DNA from 3 places in the Citrobacter sp. LST-B2 genome. Region 2 is predicted to be linked to each of the others. Evidence: predicted binding sites of a transcription regulator. Region 2 holds the regulator's gene; each other region holds the start of a gene.
What was found. The regulator CRP, encoded in region 2, controls carbon source genes, mostly activating them, when cyclic AMP is high. The targets are predictions, from matches to a motif close to ATGTGANNNNNNTCACAT.
Positions count from the first base shown of each region.

Region 1: hpt (hypoxanthine phosphoribosyltransferase) is a predicted target of CRP. The motif match lies at 1,904-1,921, and genes of this name have one in related genera.
Region 3: epd (erythrose-4-phosphate dehydrogenase) is a predicted target of CRP. The motif match lies at 2,376-2,393, and genes of this name have one in related genera.

Region 1 is NZ_CP192598.1:1,051,028-1,055,759, forward strand. It holds gene ACQ0PY_RS05055 (glucose/quinate/shikimate family membrane-bound PQQ-dependent dehydrogenase) at 1-1,843, opposite strand, end outside; gene hpt (hypoxanthine phosphoribosyltransferase) at 2,049-2,585, shown strand; gene can (carbonate dehydratase) at 2,651-3,313, opposite strand; gene ACQ0PY_RS05070 (ABC transporter ATP-binding protein) at 3,422-4,348, shown strand; gene ACQ0PY_RS05075 (ABC transporter permease) at 4,345-4,732, shown strand, end outside.
Region 2 is NZ_CP192598.1:432,519-437,250, reverse strand. It holds gene ACQ0PY_RS02005 (hydrolase) at 1-399, shown strand, start outside; gene ACQ0PY_RS02000 (YheU family protein) at 402-620, shown strand; gene ACQ0PY_RS01995 (phosphoribulokinase) at 675-1,544, shown strand; gene ACQ0PY_RS01990 (OsmC family protein) at 1,644-2,048, opposite strand; gene crp (cAMP-activated global transcriptional regulator CRP) at 2,356-2,988, shown strand; gene ACQ0PY_RS01980 (YccS/YhfK family putative transporter) at 3,040-4,732, shown strand, end outside.
Region 3 is NZ_CP192598.1:865,587-870,318, forward strand. It holds gene ACQ0PY_RS04230 (zinc-binding dehydrogenase) at 1-99, shown strand, start outside; gene glpX (class II fructose-bisphosphatase) at 96-1,067, shown strand; gene ACQ0PY_RS04240 (MltR family transcriptional regulator) at 1,083-1,592, shown strand; gene ACQ0PY_RS04245 (nucleoside/nucleotide kinase family protein) at 1,589-2,299, shown strand; gene epd (erythrose-4-phosphate dehydrogenase) at 2,587-3,606, shown strand; gene pgk (phosphoglycerate kinase) at 3,658-4,732, shown strand, end outside.

The sequences.
Region 1 (4,732 bases), 620 kb from region 2:
AGACGAACGGCAGCGCCATCGGGTTGGCAATCGCCACCTGACGGTTCGGATCGACCGAGATACCACCCCATTCGAACATCCCGAGGTTACCCGGGAACACCAGCGTGCCCTGCTCAGACGGCGGAGTAAAGATGCCCTCATAGCGCATCTGGTGGAACATCACGCGGCACACCAGTTGATCGAACATGGTGGCGCCCCACATATCCGCTCCGGTCAGATCTTTTTTCGGGCGGAAACTCAGTTCAGAGAACGGCTGCGTTTTGCTGACGTAATCGCCTTTCGCGGCACCCTGCGGAACCGGTTTTTCCGGTGCCGGAACGACCAGTTCACCGTTACGGCGGTCGAGGACAAAGATGTTACCGGTTTTCGCTGGCGCGTAGATAACAGGGACTTTCTCACCGTTGACGGTGATATCCGCCAGCGTCGGCTGGGACGGCATGTCCATATCCCACAGATCGTGGTGGACGGTCTGATAGCTCCAGGCAAGTTTACCGGTGGTCGCGTTCAGCGCCACAATCGAGCTGGCGTAGCGTTCCTGCTCTGGCGTACGGTTACCCCCCCAGATATCCGGCGTAGTCACCCCCATCGGCAGATAGACCAGATCCAGCTTCGCGTCGTAGGCCGCCGGAGCCCAGGAGTTCGGCGAGTTAAAGGTAAAAGAGTGCTCATCGGAAGGGATTGCATTCGGGTCTTTCGCACCCGGATCGAACGCCCACAGCAGTTTACCGTTATTGACGTCAAAACCACGGATCACGCCCGAGGTTTCGCGGGTGGAGAAGTTATCCGTTACTGAACCAGCAATCACAATCGTTTTATCGGTGATGATTGGCGGCGATGTTGGCTCATACAGACCCGGCGTGGTGTCCGGCATGTTGGTCTGCAGATTCAGAATACCTTTGTTGGCAAAGGTTTCACACAGCTTGCCGGTTTCGGCATTCACCGCAAACAGACGACCGTCGTTGACGGGCAGGATGATACGGCGCGGACAGTCGGCAACCACTTCCGGGGAAGCGTTATCGGCTTTCGCTTCATGGTACGACACGCCACGGCAGGTCACGTGCTGGAAGCTGGTGTTGGTATTGAGTTGCGGATCGAAATGCCACTTCTCTTTACCGGTAGCGGCATCCAGCGCGAACAGACGCTGATGGGCGGTACAAAGATACAGCGTATCGCCAACCTTAATCGGCGTCACTTCATTGGTGATTTCACCCGGATCGTTCGGCTGCTTCAGGTCACCGGTGCGAAACACCCACGCTTCTTTCAGATTGTGGACGTTATCGGCGTTGATCTGTTTGAGCGGCGAGAAACGCTGGCCTTCCTGATTACGACCATACGCGGGCCAGTCGTTGTCCGAAATGGCGGAGATAGGTTCGGCTGGTGTGGCGTCGGCGCTCAGCGTGCCGTTGATCTCCTGCGGATCATGAAAGCCCGCCCAGGTGAGGATCCCGCCGCTGATCAGCAGGGCCACCACCAGAGCAGCTACGGCACCGCGGGAAGGGACGATCAGGCGATGCCAGACGAACGGTAAAATCAGCCAGATGCCGAAGAAGACCAGAATATCGCTGCGCGGCGTCAGCGCCCAAAAGTCGAACCCGACCTCCCACACGCCCCAAATCAGGGTGGCGAGGAGCAGGGCGGCGTACAGCCAGAGTGCGGAACGTTTGCTGCGCCAGAGCAATACGGCAACGCCCAGCATCACCAGTCCCGCAATCGGGTAGTACCAGGAGCCGCCAATGGCGACCAGCCAGCCTCCGCCGATCAAAAGATAAAGCCCGCATAGCGCTGCAAAGAGGGCCGTTAGCGTCACGAGTAACCGTGGCGAACGTGCGTTGTTATCTGCCATAAAAATACACCATCTCAATTTGTTAATTTTTTAGTAGCAATTAATTATAGGATTTAACATGTGTGATCGTCATCACAAAATGAGCTTTATTAAGAGATGCCGCGAATAAATACTTTTACTGGTATACTGCGTGCCTTGCGCTTAGATGCTGACTTATCAAGAGCTGGCATTGAGTGATTTGTTTTTAAATCATATGGTTAGAGATATGAAACATACTGTAGAAGTCATGATCCCCGAAGCGGAGATCAAAGCGCGTATCGCTGAACTGGGTCGTCAGATTACTGAGCGTTATAAAGACAGCGGCAGTGATATGGTGCTGGTGGGTCTGCTACGTGGCTCATTCATGTTTATGGCGGACCTGTGCCGTGAAGTGCAGGTATCTCATGAAGTCGATTTTATGACCGCCTCCAGCTACGGTAGCGGCATGTCCACCACCCGTGACGTCAAGATCCTCAAAGATCTCGATGAAGACATTCGCGGCAAGGACGTGCTGATTGTGGAAGACATTATCGACTCCGGTAACACGCTGTCGAAAGTGCGTGAAATCCTGAGCCTGCGTGAACCGAAATCTCTGGCGATTTGCACCCTGCTGGATAAACCCTCCCGCCGTGAAGTGAACGTTCCGGTCGAGTTCATCGGGTTCTCCATTCCGGATGAGTTCGTGGTGGGCTACGGTATTGATTATGCGCAGCGCTATCGTCATCTGCCGTATGTCGGCAAAGTGGTGTTGCTGGACGAATAAGCGTAAAAAAGCCGGGAAAATCCCGGCTTTGACTGGATACATCCCTGGTGTATGACCGGGGATTTTTATTTGTGATTAACGTGCTTCTGGCTGAGGTTAGACACGCCCTGACGATAACGCTGCTCCAGGGTGGCGCGACTGGTCGCGGTCACTTCCAGATCGCGCAGCAGGCCGTCGTGAATACCGTATGCCCAGCCGTGGATGGTCACTTTTTGACCCCGTTTCCAGGCTGACTGCATGATGGTGGAGTGGCCCAGGTTATACACCTGTTCCATCACGTTCAGCTCGCACAGCGTGTCCATACGGCGCTCTTGCGGCATTTCACCCAGCAATGAGCTATGTTTGAACCAGATATCACGGATATGCAGCAGCCAGTTGTCGATGAGGCCCAGTTCCGGGTTATCGACCGCAGCCTGTACGCCGCCACACCCGTAGTGACCACAGATAATAATGTGTTCAACTTCGAGGACATCAACGGCATACTGAACAACAGAGAGGCAGTTGAGGTCGGTGTGGATGACCAGGTTGGCCACATTACGGTGGACAAATAATTCGCCCGGTTCAAGACCGGTTAAACGTTCTGCGGGAACGCGACTGTCGGAACATCCAATCCATAGAAAGCGCGGTTTTTGCGCTTGCGCCAGTTTCTCAAAAAATCCGGAATCCTCTTCCACCAGCATTTTTGACCATAGTGCATTGTTGCTGATGAGTGTATCTATGTCTTTCATGGAGGTTAACGACCTGTAACCAAATAAGTGCGTTGGGCTAATATAGGGCAACTCCGGGATTATTTAAACCACATATAAAGTGTAAGTACGTAAGGTAAGTAAAAATTTATGACCATTGCACTGGAACTTCAACAACTTAAAAAAACCTATCCTGGCGGTGTTCAGGCACTGCGCGGGATAGATTTACAGGTCGAAGCGGGAGATTTTTACGCGCTTCTGGGGCCGAACGGGGCAGGCAAGTCGACCACTATCGGTATCATCAGCTCGCTGGTGAATAAATCGTCCGGGCGCGTCAGCGTCTTTGGTTACGATCTCGAAAAAGATGTCGTCAACGCCAAACGTCAACTCGGGCTGGTGCCACAGGAATTTAACTTCAACCCGTTTGAGACCGTACAGCAGATTGTGGTCAATCAGGCGGGCTACTACGGCGTGGAGCGAAAAGAGGCGGTTGAGCGCAGCGAAAAGTATTTAAAACAGCTCGATCTGTGGGAAAAACGCAACGAACGTGCGCGGATGTTATCCGGCGGGATGAAGCGCCGTCTGATGATCGCCCGCGCGCTGATGCACGAACCGAAGCTACTGATTCTCGATGAACCGACAGCGGGTGTCGATATTGAACTTCGCCGCTCAATGTGGGGGTTTTTGAAGGATTTAAACGATAAAGGCACCACGATCATTCTGACCACTCACTATCTGGAAGAGGCAGAAATGCTCTGCCGCAACATCGGGATTATTCAGCACGGCGAGCTGGTCGAAAACACCTCGATGAAGAACCTGCTCTCTAAGCTCAAGTCCGAAACCTTCATTCTCGATCTGGCAGCGAAAAGTCCGTTGCCGCAGCTGGAGGGCTATCACTATCGGCTGGTGGATACCTCAACGCTGGAAGTGGAAGTATTGCGTGAGCAGGGAATTAACAGCGTGTTCAGCCAGCTCAGCGCGCAGGGCATTCAGGTATTGAGTATGCGTAACAAAGCGAACCGCCTTGAAGAGCTGTTTGTGTCACTGGTTCATGAAAAACAAGGAGATCGCGCATGATGCAGCTTTACTGGGTCGCGCTGAAAAGCATCTGGGCGAAAGAAATTAACCGCTTTATGCGGATCTGGATCCAGACGCTCGTGCCGCCCGTCATCACCATGACGCTCTATTTTATTATCTTCGGTAACCTGATTGGTTCCCGCATTGGCGAGATGCACGGTTTCAGCTATATGCAGTTTATCGTGCCGGGTCTAATCATGATGGCGGTCATCACCAACGCGTATGCGAACGTGGCGTCGTCATTCTTTAGCGCCAAATTCCAGCGCAACATTGAAGAGCTGCTGGTTGCGCCGGTACCGACACACGTGATTATCGCCGGTTTTGTCGGCGGCGGAGTGGCGCGCGGACTGTGCGTTGGGGTGCTGGTGACGGCGATTTCCCTGT
Region 2 (4,732 bases):
CTGCTGAAAGCTAACGCATCGCGCAAGCTGGCGGCTTATCCAGGCTCGCTGCCGGTGAGCCTGGCGCAGTTGAAGTCCCTGCGCCGGATCCGTGAGTTTGACGATCTGATCACTGCCAAAATTCACGGCTTCGCCGATGCTATCGACTACTATCGTCAGTGCAGTGCCATGCCCTTGCTCAGCGACATCGCCATTCCGACGCTGATCATTCACGCGAAAGACGACCCGTTTATGGATCATCATGTGATCCCCAAAGCAGAAGATTTACCGCCGCAGGTGGAATATCAGTTAACCGAACATGGCGGGCACGTTGGATTTATTGGCGGGACGCTACGTCGGCCAGAAATGTGGCTGGAATCGCGCATCCCTGACTGGCTGACACCGTATCTGGAGGTCTAATCATGCAAATCCCCTGGCAGGACCTTTCCCCCGAGACGCTGGACAATCTGATCGAAAGCTTTGTGTTGCGCGAAGGTACCGATTATGGTGAACATGAACGTACCCTTGAACAAAAAGTCGCCGACGTCAAACGCCAGTTACAGTGTGGCGAAGCGGTGCTGGTGTGGTCTGAGTTGCACGAAACCGTCAATATCATGCCGCGCAAGCAATTTCGCGAATAACCCGCACGCTATCGGCCGACTATAATAAAAAATCAATTTATTGATGGAGTTAACATGTCTGCCAAACATCCGGTGATTGCGGTAACAGGATCCAGCGGCGCGGGGACCACCACCACCAGCCTCGCGTTCCGTAAAATTTTTGCGCAGCTCAACCTGCGCGCAGCCGAGGTGGAAGGCGACAGTTTTCACCGCTATACCCGTCCGGAAATGGATATGGCGATCCGCAAAGCACGCGACGCCGGACGCCACATCAGCTATTTTGGCCCCGACGCCAATGACTTCGGTCTACTGGAGCAGACGTTTATCGAGTACGGTCAGACGGGCAAAGGCCAGTCGCGTAAATATCTGCATACCTATGATGAAGCCGTGCCATGGAATCAGGTACCGGGGACGTTTACCCCGTGGCAACCCCTGCCGGAACCCACTGACGTATTGTTCTATGAAGGCCTGCACGGCGGCGTCGTCACGCCCCAGCATGAGGTCGCAAGACATGTTGATCTCCTGGTCGGCGTGGTCCCCATCGTTAACCTGGAGTGGATCCAGAAGCTTATCCGCGACACCAGCGAACGAGGCCATTCTCGTGAGGCGGTGATGGATTCGGTGGTGCGTTCGATGGACGACTATATCAACTACATCACGCCGCAGTTCTCCCGCACCCACATTAACTTCCAGCGCGTTCCCACCGTCGACACCTCGAACCCATTCGCGGCCAAAGGCATTCCGTCACTGGATGAGAGCTTTGTCGTGATTCATTTCCGTAATCTGGAAGGAATCGATTTCCCCTGGTTGCTGGCGATGCTGCAGGGGTCATTCATTTCCCACATCAATACATTGGTGGTACCCGGCGGCAAAATGGGGCTGGCAATGGAACTCATCATGTTGCCGCTGGTGCAGCGACTGATGGAAGGCAAGAAGATCGAATAAACGATGGGAAGTGCGCGATGGCGCTACGCTTATCGAGCCTACAAATCAGGGATCTGTAGGCCGGACCAGGCGCTAGCCGCCATCCGGCGACAGGAAAAATTACGCCGCAATCACTTCATATGAATGGGTAATGTTGACCGCTTTTCCCAGCATCAGCGCCACAGAGCAGTACTTCTCCGCTGACAGGTCGACCGCACGCGAAACGGCGGCATCTTTCAGATCGTTACCGGTGACAATAAAGTGCAGATTGATGTGGGTGAACAGGCGTGGCGCCTCTTCGCGACGTTCTGACGTCAGTTTCACTTCGCAGTTCGTCACATCCTGACGGCCTTTTTGCAGGATAGAAACCACGTCAATGGCGCTGCAACCGCCCGCTGCCATCAACACCATTTCCATCGGGCTCGGCGCTTTATCACCAGAGTTACCGTCCATCAAAATCTGGTGTCCGGAAGCCGACTCACCAAGGAAGGTTAACCCCTCAACCCATTTAACACGCGCTTGCATATTTTTTAACTCCAGTGCGTCAATTTTCCTGACAGATTACGCGTACATAACATTTCTCGCAACGGAAGGCGACCTCCGTCATGCTGAAGCGAGACACCAGGAGACACACGGCTAAAGCTATGCTAAAACAGTCAGGATGCTACAGTAATACATTGATGTACTGCATGTATGCAGAGGACTTCACATTAAAGGCTGCAGTGAGTTTTTGACAGCCTCTTCCCAGGACGCGGGAAGCACATTTTTGCAACCCCAGAGACAGCGGCATTTTTTGGCTCTGGAGACAGCTTATAACAGAGGATAATCGCGCATGGTGCTTGGCAAACCGCAAACAGACCCGACACTTGAATGGTTCTTGTCTCATTGCCACATTCATAAGTACCCGTCCAAGAGCACGCTGATTCACCAGGGTGAAAAAGCAGAAACGTTGTACTACATCGTTAAGGGCTCAGTGGCAGTGTTGATTAAGGATGAGGAAGGCAAAGAAATGATCCTTTCTTATCTGAATCAGGGTGATTTTATTGGCGAACTGGGCCTGTTTGAAGAAGGCCAGGAACGTAGCGCATGGGTTCGGGCGAAAACAGCGTGTGAAGTGGCTGAAATTTCTTACAAGAAATTCCGTCAGTTGATCCAGGTGAACCCGGATATTCTGATGCGCCTCTCTTCCCAAATGGCTCGCCGTCTGCAAGTCACTTCAGAGAAAGTCGGTAACCTGGCCTTCCTCGACGTGACCGGTCGTATCGCCCAGACTCTGCTGAATCTGGCGAAACAACCTGATGCGATGACTCACCCGGACGGCATGCAGATCAAAATCACTCGCCAGGAGATTGGCCAGATCGTTGGCTGCTCTCGCGAAACCGTTGGTCGTATTCTGAAGATGCTGGAAGATCAGAACCTGATCTCCGCTCACGGTAAAACGATCGTCGTTTACGGCACTCGTTAATCTCATCGGAAATGACGCGCTACCCGCTAGCGCGTCATTTTTGTTTTGCCAATGTGGCGCAGACTGATTTATCACCCAGAAATCAATTATGCACTACGTCAAACGCTGGTGCTCTGTTTGCCCGTGGCCGTCGGACTGATCATCGGGCAGTTACATCTGGGCCTGCTCTTCTCTCTCGTTCCCGCCTGCTGCAACATTGCCGGGCTTGATACTCCGCACAAACGCTTTTTCAAACGTCTGATTATCGGTGCGTCGCTGTTTGCCGGCTGTAGCCTGATCATGCAGCTACTGCTGGCGCAAGCGGTGCCGTTACCCCTGATCCTGACCGGCCTGACGCTCACGCTCGGCGTCACCGCTGAATTGAGCTCCCTTCACGCGCGTTTGCTTCCGGCCTCGCTGATCGCGGCGATTTTCACACTGAGCCTGGCAGGAAATATGCCGGTCTGGGAACCGCTGCTGATCTACGCGCTGGGCACGCTGTGGTATGGCTTGTTTAACTGGTTCTGGTTCTGGCTCTGGCGCGAACAGCCGCTGCGCGAGTCGCTGAGCCTGCTGTACCGGGAACTGGCGGATTACTGCGAAGCGAAATACAGCATGCTGACCCAGCATACCGACCCGGAAAAAGCCCTGCCGCCGCTTCTGGTGCGCCAGCAGAAGGCCGTCGACCTCATCACCCAGTGCTATCAGCAGATGCACATGCTGTCGGCGCATCACAATAATGACTATAAGCGGATGCTGCGCGCCTTTCAGGAAGCGCTGGATCTGCAGGAACATATCTCCGTCAGTTTGCATCAACCGGAAGAGGTGCAAAAGCTGGTCGAGCGCAGTCACGCGGAGCAGGTGATACGCTGGACGGCGCAAACGGTCGCCGCTCGCCTGCGCGTACTGGCGGATGACATTCTGTATCACCGGCTGCCGACGCGGTTCACCATGCAAAAGCAGATTGGCGCGCTGGAAAAAATTGCTCATCAGCATCCGGATAACCCCGTCGGGCAGTTCTGTTACTGGCACTTCAGCCGTATCGCCCGCGTACTGCGCACCCAGCGACCATTGTACGCCCGCGATCTGATGGCCGATAAGCAGCGTCGGCTACCGCTGCTGCCGGCGTTGAAAAACTACCTCTCGCTGAAATCTCCGGCGCTCCGCAGCGCCGGGCGGATCAGCGTCATGCTCAGTATCGCCAGTCTGATGGGAACCGCGCTGCATCTGCCGAAGCCTTACTGGATCCTGATGACGGTGCTGTTTGTGACACAAAACGGTTACGGCGCCACCCGCGTGCGTATTCTGCACCGTTCGGCGGGAACGCTGGTGGGGCTGATTATCGCAGGCGTAACACTGCACTTTCATATTCCTGAAGGATATACGCTGGCGCTGATGCTGGTGATCACCCTGGTCAGCTATCTGACCATCCGCAAAAACTACGGCTGGGCGACCGTGGGATTTACCGTCACGGCGGTGTACACCCTGCAACTCCTGACGCTGGACGGCGAACAGTTCATCATTCCGCGATTTGTCGACACGGTGATAGGCTGCCTGATTGCGTTTGGCGGCACCGTTTGGTTATGGCCACAATGGCAGAGCGGACTGTTGCGTAAAAACGCCCATGATGCGCTGGAGGCCGATCAGGAAGCTATTCGTCTGATTCTGAGTGACGATCCGCAGGCCACACCGCTGGCTTATCAGCGTATGCGCGTCAATCAGGCGCACAACACGCTGTTTAACTCACTGAATCAGGCGATGCAGG
Region 3 (4,732 bases), 430 kb from region 2:
GCACGTCTTGTGGAGGAGACACACGGAATCTGGAATGAGAAAGCAGAAAAGTATCTGCTGGCGCAGTTTGGCGTGGATATCGGGGAGGCGGCGGCATGAAGTCGTTGGCATGGCCGCTGTTTCGCATCACGGAGCAGGCAGCGCTGGCTGCCTGGCCGCAAACCGGCTGCGGCGATAAGAACAAAATAGATGGACTGGCAGTGAGTGCGATGCGCACGGCCTTGAATGACATCGCTATTCGCGGGCGCATCGTCATTGGTGAGGGCGAGATTGATCACGCGCCGATGCTGTGGATTGGCGAAGAGGTTGGCAGCGGCAGCGGGCCAGAGGTTGATATCGCGGTCGATCCTATTGAAGGCACCCGGATGGTTGCGATGGGGCAGAGCAATGCGCTGGCGGTGATGGCGTTTGCGCCGCGGGGAAGCTTGTTACATGCCCCTGATATGTACATGAAAAAGCTGGTTGTTAACCGGCAGGCGAAAGGGGTGATTAACCTGGCGCGGCCCCTGGCGGATAATTTGCGTCAGGTGGCGAAAGCGCTGGGCAAACCGCTGGATCGACTGCGCATGGCCACGCTGGATAAACCGCGGCTTCAGCCAGCGATTGCCGAAGCCACGCAGTTGGGGGTGAAAGTCTTTGCCCTGTCTGATGGTGATGTGGCCGCCAGTGTTCTGGCCTGTTTGCAGGATAACCCTTATGACCTGATGTATACCATTGGCGGTGCACCAGAAGGCGTGATTTCCGCCTGTGCGGTGAAAGCGTTGGGGGGGGATATGCAGGCCGAGCTAATCGATTTTTGTGAAGCGAAAGGCGACACCGAAGAGCATCGTCTTATCGCCGCCCAGGAGCGCCAGCGCTGCGCGGAAATGGGCGTCGAGGTCAATCGGATCTATACGCTCGACGAACTGGTAGCGGGACATGACGTCCTCTTCAGCGCGACCGGAGTGACCGGCGGCGATCTTGTGAATGGGATCCAACAGGTTGCAAAGGGGGTGCGTACGCAAACTTTACTGATCGGCGGCGCGGATCGAACGTGTAATATAATAGACTCTCTGCATTCATGGTGATTGATCGGGAAACAAATGACGACGCTGACAGAAGACGATGTGCTGGAGCAACTGGATGCTCAAAATAACTTACTTTCGTTTATGACGACGGCACATTCCATTTTGCTACAGGGCATTAAGCGCTTTCTGCCGTCGCTATTTGTCGATAACGATGAAGAGATTGTGGAATATGCAGTGAAGCCGTTACTTGCCCAGAGTGGGCCGCTTGATGATATTGACGTTGCGCTGCGCCTGATTTATGCGCTGGGAAAAATGGATAAATGGCTTTATGCCGATATTACGCATTTTTCGCAGTTTTATCAGTACGTCAGCGAACGGGATGAGATCCCGGGATTTGCCGATGACATCACCTGGGATTTTATCAGCAACGTCAACAGTATTACCCGCAATACGACCTTATATAGTGCGCTGGAGTCGATGAAATTTGCCGATTTTGCGGCGTGGTCTGAGGTGCGTTTTTCCGGAATGGTCAAGACGGCAATGACGCTGGCGGTAACGTCAATTTTAAAGGAATTAACACCGTGAAAATCGGACTGATGGTCAACGGGTTGCGGGTTGAAGCCCATTATCATGATGATGAGATAGAGAACGTTCATAAGCCGTTATTACAGCACCTGGCGAACGTCCATTCCGCGAACGCCAGACGACGCACCGTTGTGTTTCTGAGTGCGCCGCCCGGGACCGGAAAATCCACACTGACCACGTTTTGGGAGTGGCTTTCTCGTCAGGAGCCCTCTTTGCCGGCGATCCAAACGCTCCCGATGGATGGTTTCCATCATTACAATGACTGGCTGGACACGCACCATCTGCGTGCGTACAAAGGAGCGCCAGAGACGTTTGACGTTGAAAAACTGGCGCAGAATCTGCGACAGATTAGAGAAGGCGAAGGAACCTGGCCGCAATATGATCGGCAAAAACACGATCCGGTCGAAGACGCGATTGTGGTGAGCACGCCGATTGTCATTGTGGAAGGAAACTGGCTGCTGCGGGATGACGAGAGATGGCGGGCGCTGGCGGCGTTCTGCGATTTTTCCCTGTTTATTCGCGCGCCAGCGGAGGCCCTGCGTGCGCGACTGGTGGGGCGCAAGCTGGCTGGAGGATTATCGCCAGCCGATGCCGAGGCGTTTTACGAACGCACAGACGGACCGAATGTTGAGCGAGTGCTGCGCGAAAGTCGTCCTGCGAGTCTACTACTGGAGATGAACGCCACTGGGGAATACCGTCTCGCCTGATGATAAATTATTCCAGCTAAGGTGTGATGATTATTACGGTTTACTGGAATAATTACCCCCGTTTACAGCGGGTAAAATGTGATGCAGGTCATATAGCTGGCTTAATCGTCTGGACAATCGTTCCTTTTATTCCCCGTTTCGCTTATTCTAGCTGAAGCGTTTCAGTCGATTAAATGTTCGACAAATAATCAATCAGTCGCAGTTTGCGACAGGTAAGGTTCCCCTGAACGATGCGCTGGATTACTCTGTCAGCCACATCTGAATCGGGATAGCCTTGCAGGAGATCTATGACCGTACGCGTAGCGATTAATGGCTTCGGTCGCATCGGACGTAATGTGGTTCGTGCTTTATATGAATCCGGACGTCGGGCGGAAATCACCGTGGTGGCAATCAATGAACTGGCGGATGCTTCAGGCATGGCGCATTTGTTGAAATATGACACCAGCCATGGACGTTTTGCATGGGACGTTCGCCAGGAGCGCGAGCAGCTCATAGTTGGCGACGACGCGATTCGCATTCTGCATGAGTCTTCGCTTGAGGCGCTTCCGTGGCGCGAGCTCGGCGTTGATATCGTGCTGGACTGTACGGGCGTCTACGGGAACCGCGAACACGGCGAGGCGCATATCGCCGCTGGCGCGAAGAAAGTGCTCTTTTCACATCCTGGCAGCAACGATCTCGACGCCACAGTGGTATTTGGCGTCAATCAGGATCAACTGCGCGCGGACCACCGCATCGTCTCCAATGCTTCGTGTACCACGAATTGTATTATTCCCATTATCAAATTATTGGATGATGCCTATGGCATAGAGTCCGGTACGGTGACGACCATTCACTCCGCGATGCACGACCAGCAGGTGATTGATGCGTACCATTCTGACCTGCGTCGGACGCGCGCGGCGAGTCAGTCGATCATTCCGGTCGATACCAAACTGGCGGCAGGTATCACCCGAATTTTCCCGCAGTTTAACGATCGTTTTGAAGCGATTGCGGTGAGGGTACCGACGATAAACGTCACGGCAATCGACTTAAGCGTTACGGTGATGAAGCCCGTAAAAGCCAATGAAGTCAACCAGTTGCTGCAAAAAGCGGCACAAGGTGCATTTCATGATATAGTTGACTATACGGAATTACCGTTGGTCTCCGTCGATTTTAATCACGACCCGCATAGCGCCATTGTTGATGGTACACAAACGCGGGTCAGTGGCGCGCACCTTATTAAGACACTGGTCTGGTGTGACAATGAATGGGGCTTTGCTAACAGAATGCTCGACACCACGTTAGCGATGGCTGCAAAAGGTTTCAGGTAGGGCGCAAGGGCGTCTGCAAAACTTTATCAAGAATCAACGAGAGGATTCACCATGTCTGTAATCAAGATGACCGATTTGGATCTTGCTGGTAAACGTGTTTTTATCCGTGCGGATCTGAACGTACCAGTTAAAGAAGGGAAAGTGACCAGCGATGCGCGTATCCGTGCTTCTCTGCCGACCATCGAACTGGCCCTGAAACAAGGCGCTAAAGTGATGGTGACTTCCCACCTGGGTCGTCCTACCGAAGGCGAGTACAACGAAGAATTCTCTCTGCTGCCGGTTGTTAATTACCTGAAAGACAAACTGTCTAACCCGGTTCGCCTGGTAAAAGATTACCTCGACGGCGTTGAAGTCGCTGCCGGTGAGCTGGTGGTGCTGGAAAACGTTCGCTTCAACAAAGGCGAGAAGAAAGACGACGAAGCGCTGTCCAAAAAATACGCTGCGCTGTGTGATGTGTTCGTGATGGACGCATTTGGTACGGCTCACCGTGCACAGGCTTCCACTCACGGTATCGGCAAATTTGCTGACGTCGCATGTGCCGGTCCGCTGCTGGCTGCAGAACTGGATGCGCTGGGTAAAGCGCTGAAAGAGCCAGCTCGTCCGATGGTCGCTATCGTGGGCGGTTCTAAAGTTTCCACCAAACTGACCGTTCTGGATTCCCTGTCCAAAATCGCTGATCAGCTGATCGTTGGCGGCGGCATCGCGAACACCTTCGTTGCCGCTCAGGGCCACAATGTGGGCAAATCCCTGTACGAAGCAGATCTGGTTGACGAAGCCAAACGTCTGCTGACTACGTGCGATATCCCGGTTCCGACTGACGTTCGCGTCGCGACCGAGTTCTCTGAAAGCGCTGCCGCCACGCTGAAATCCGTCAACGACGTGAAAGAAGACGAGCAGATCCTGGATATCGGCGACGCTTCTGCACAGCAGCTGGCTGAAATCCTGAAGAATGCAAAAACCATTCTGTGGAACGGCCCGGTTGGCGTGTTTGAATTCCCGAACTTCCGTAAAGGAACTGAAATCGTAGCTAACGCAATTGCTGACAGCAACGCGTTCTCTATTGCAGGCGGCGGTGACACGCTGGCGGCTATCGACCTGTTCGGTATTGCTGACAAAATCTCCTACA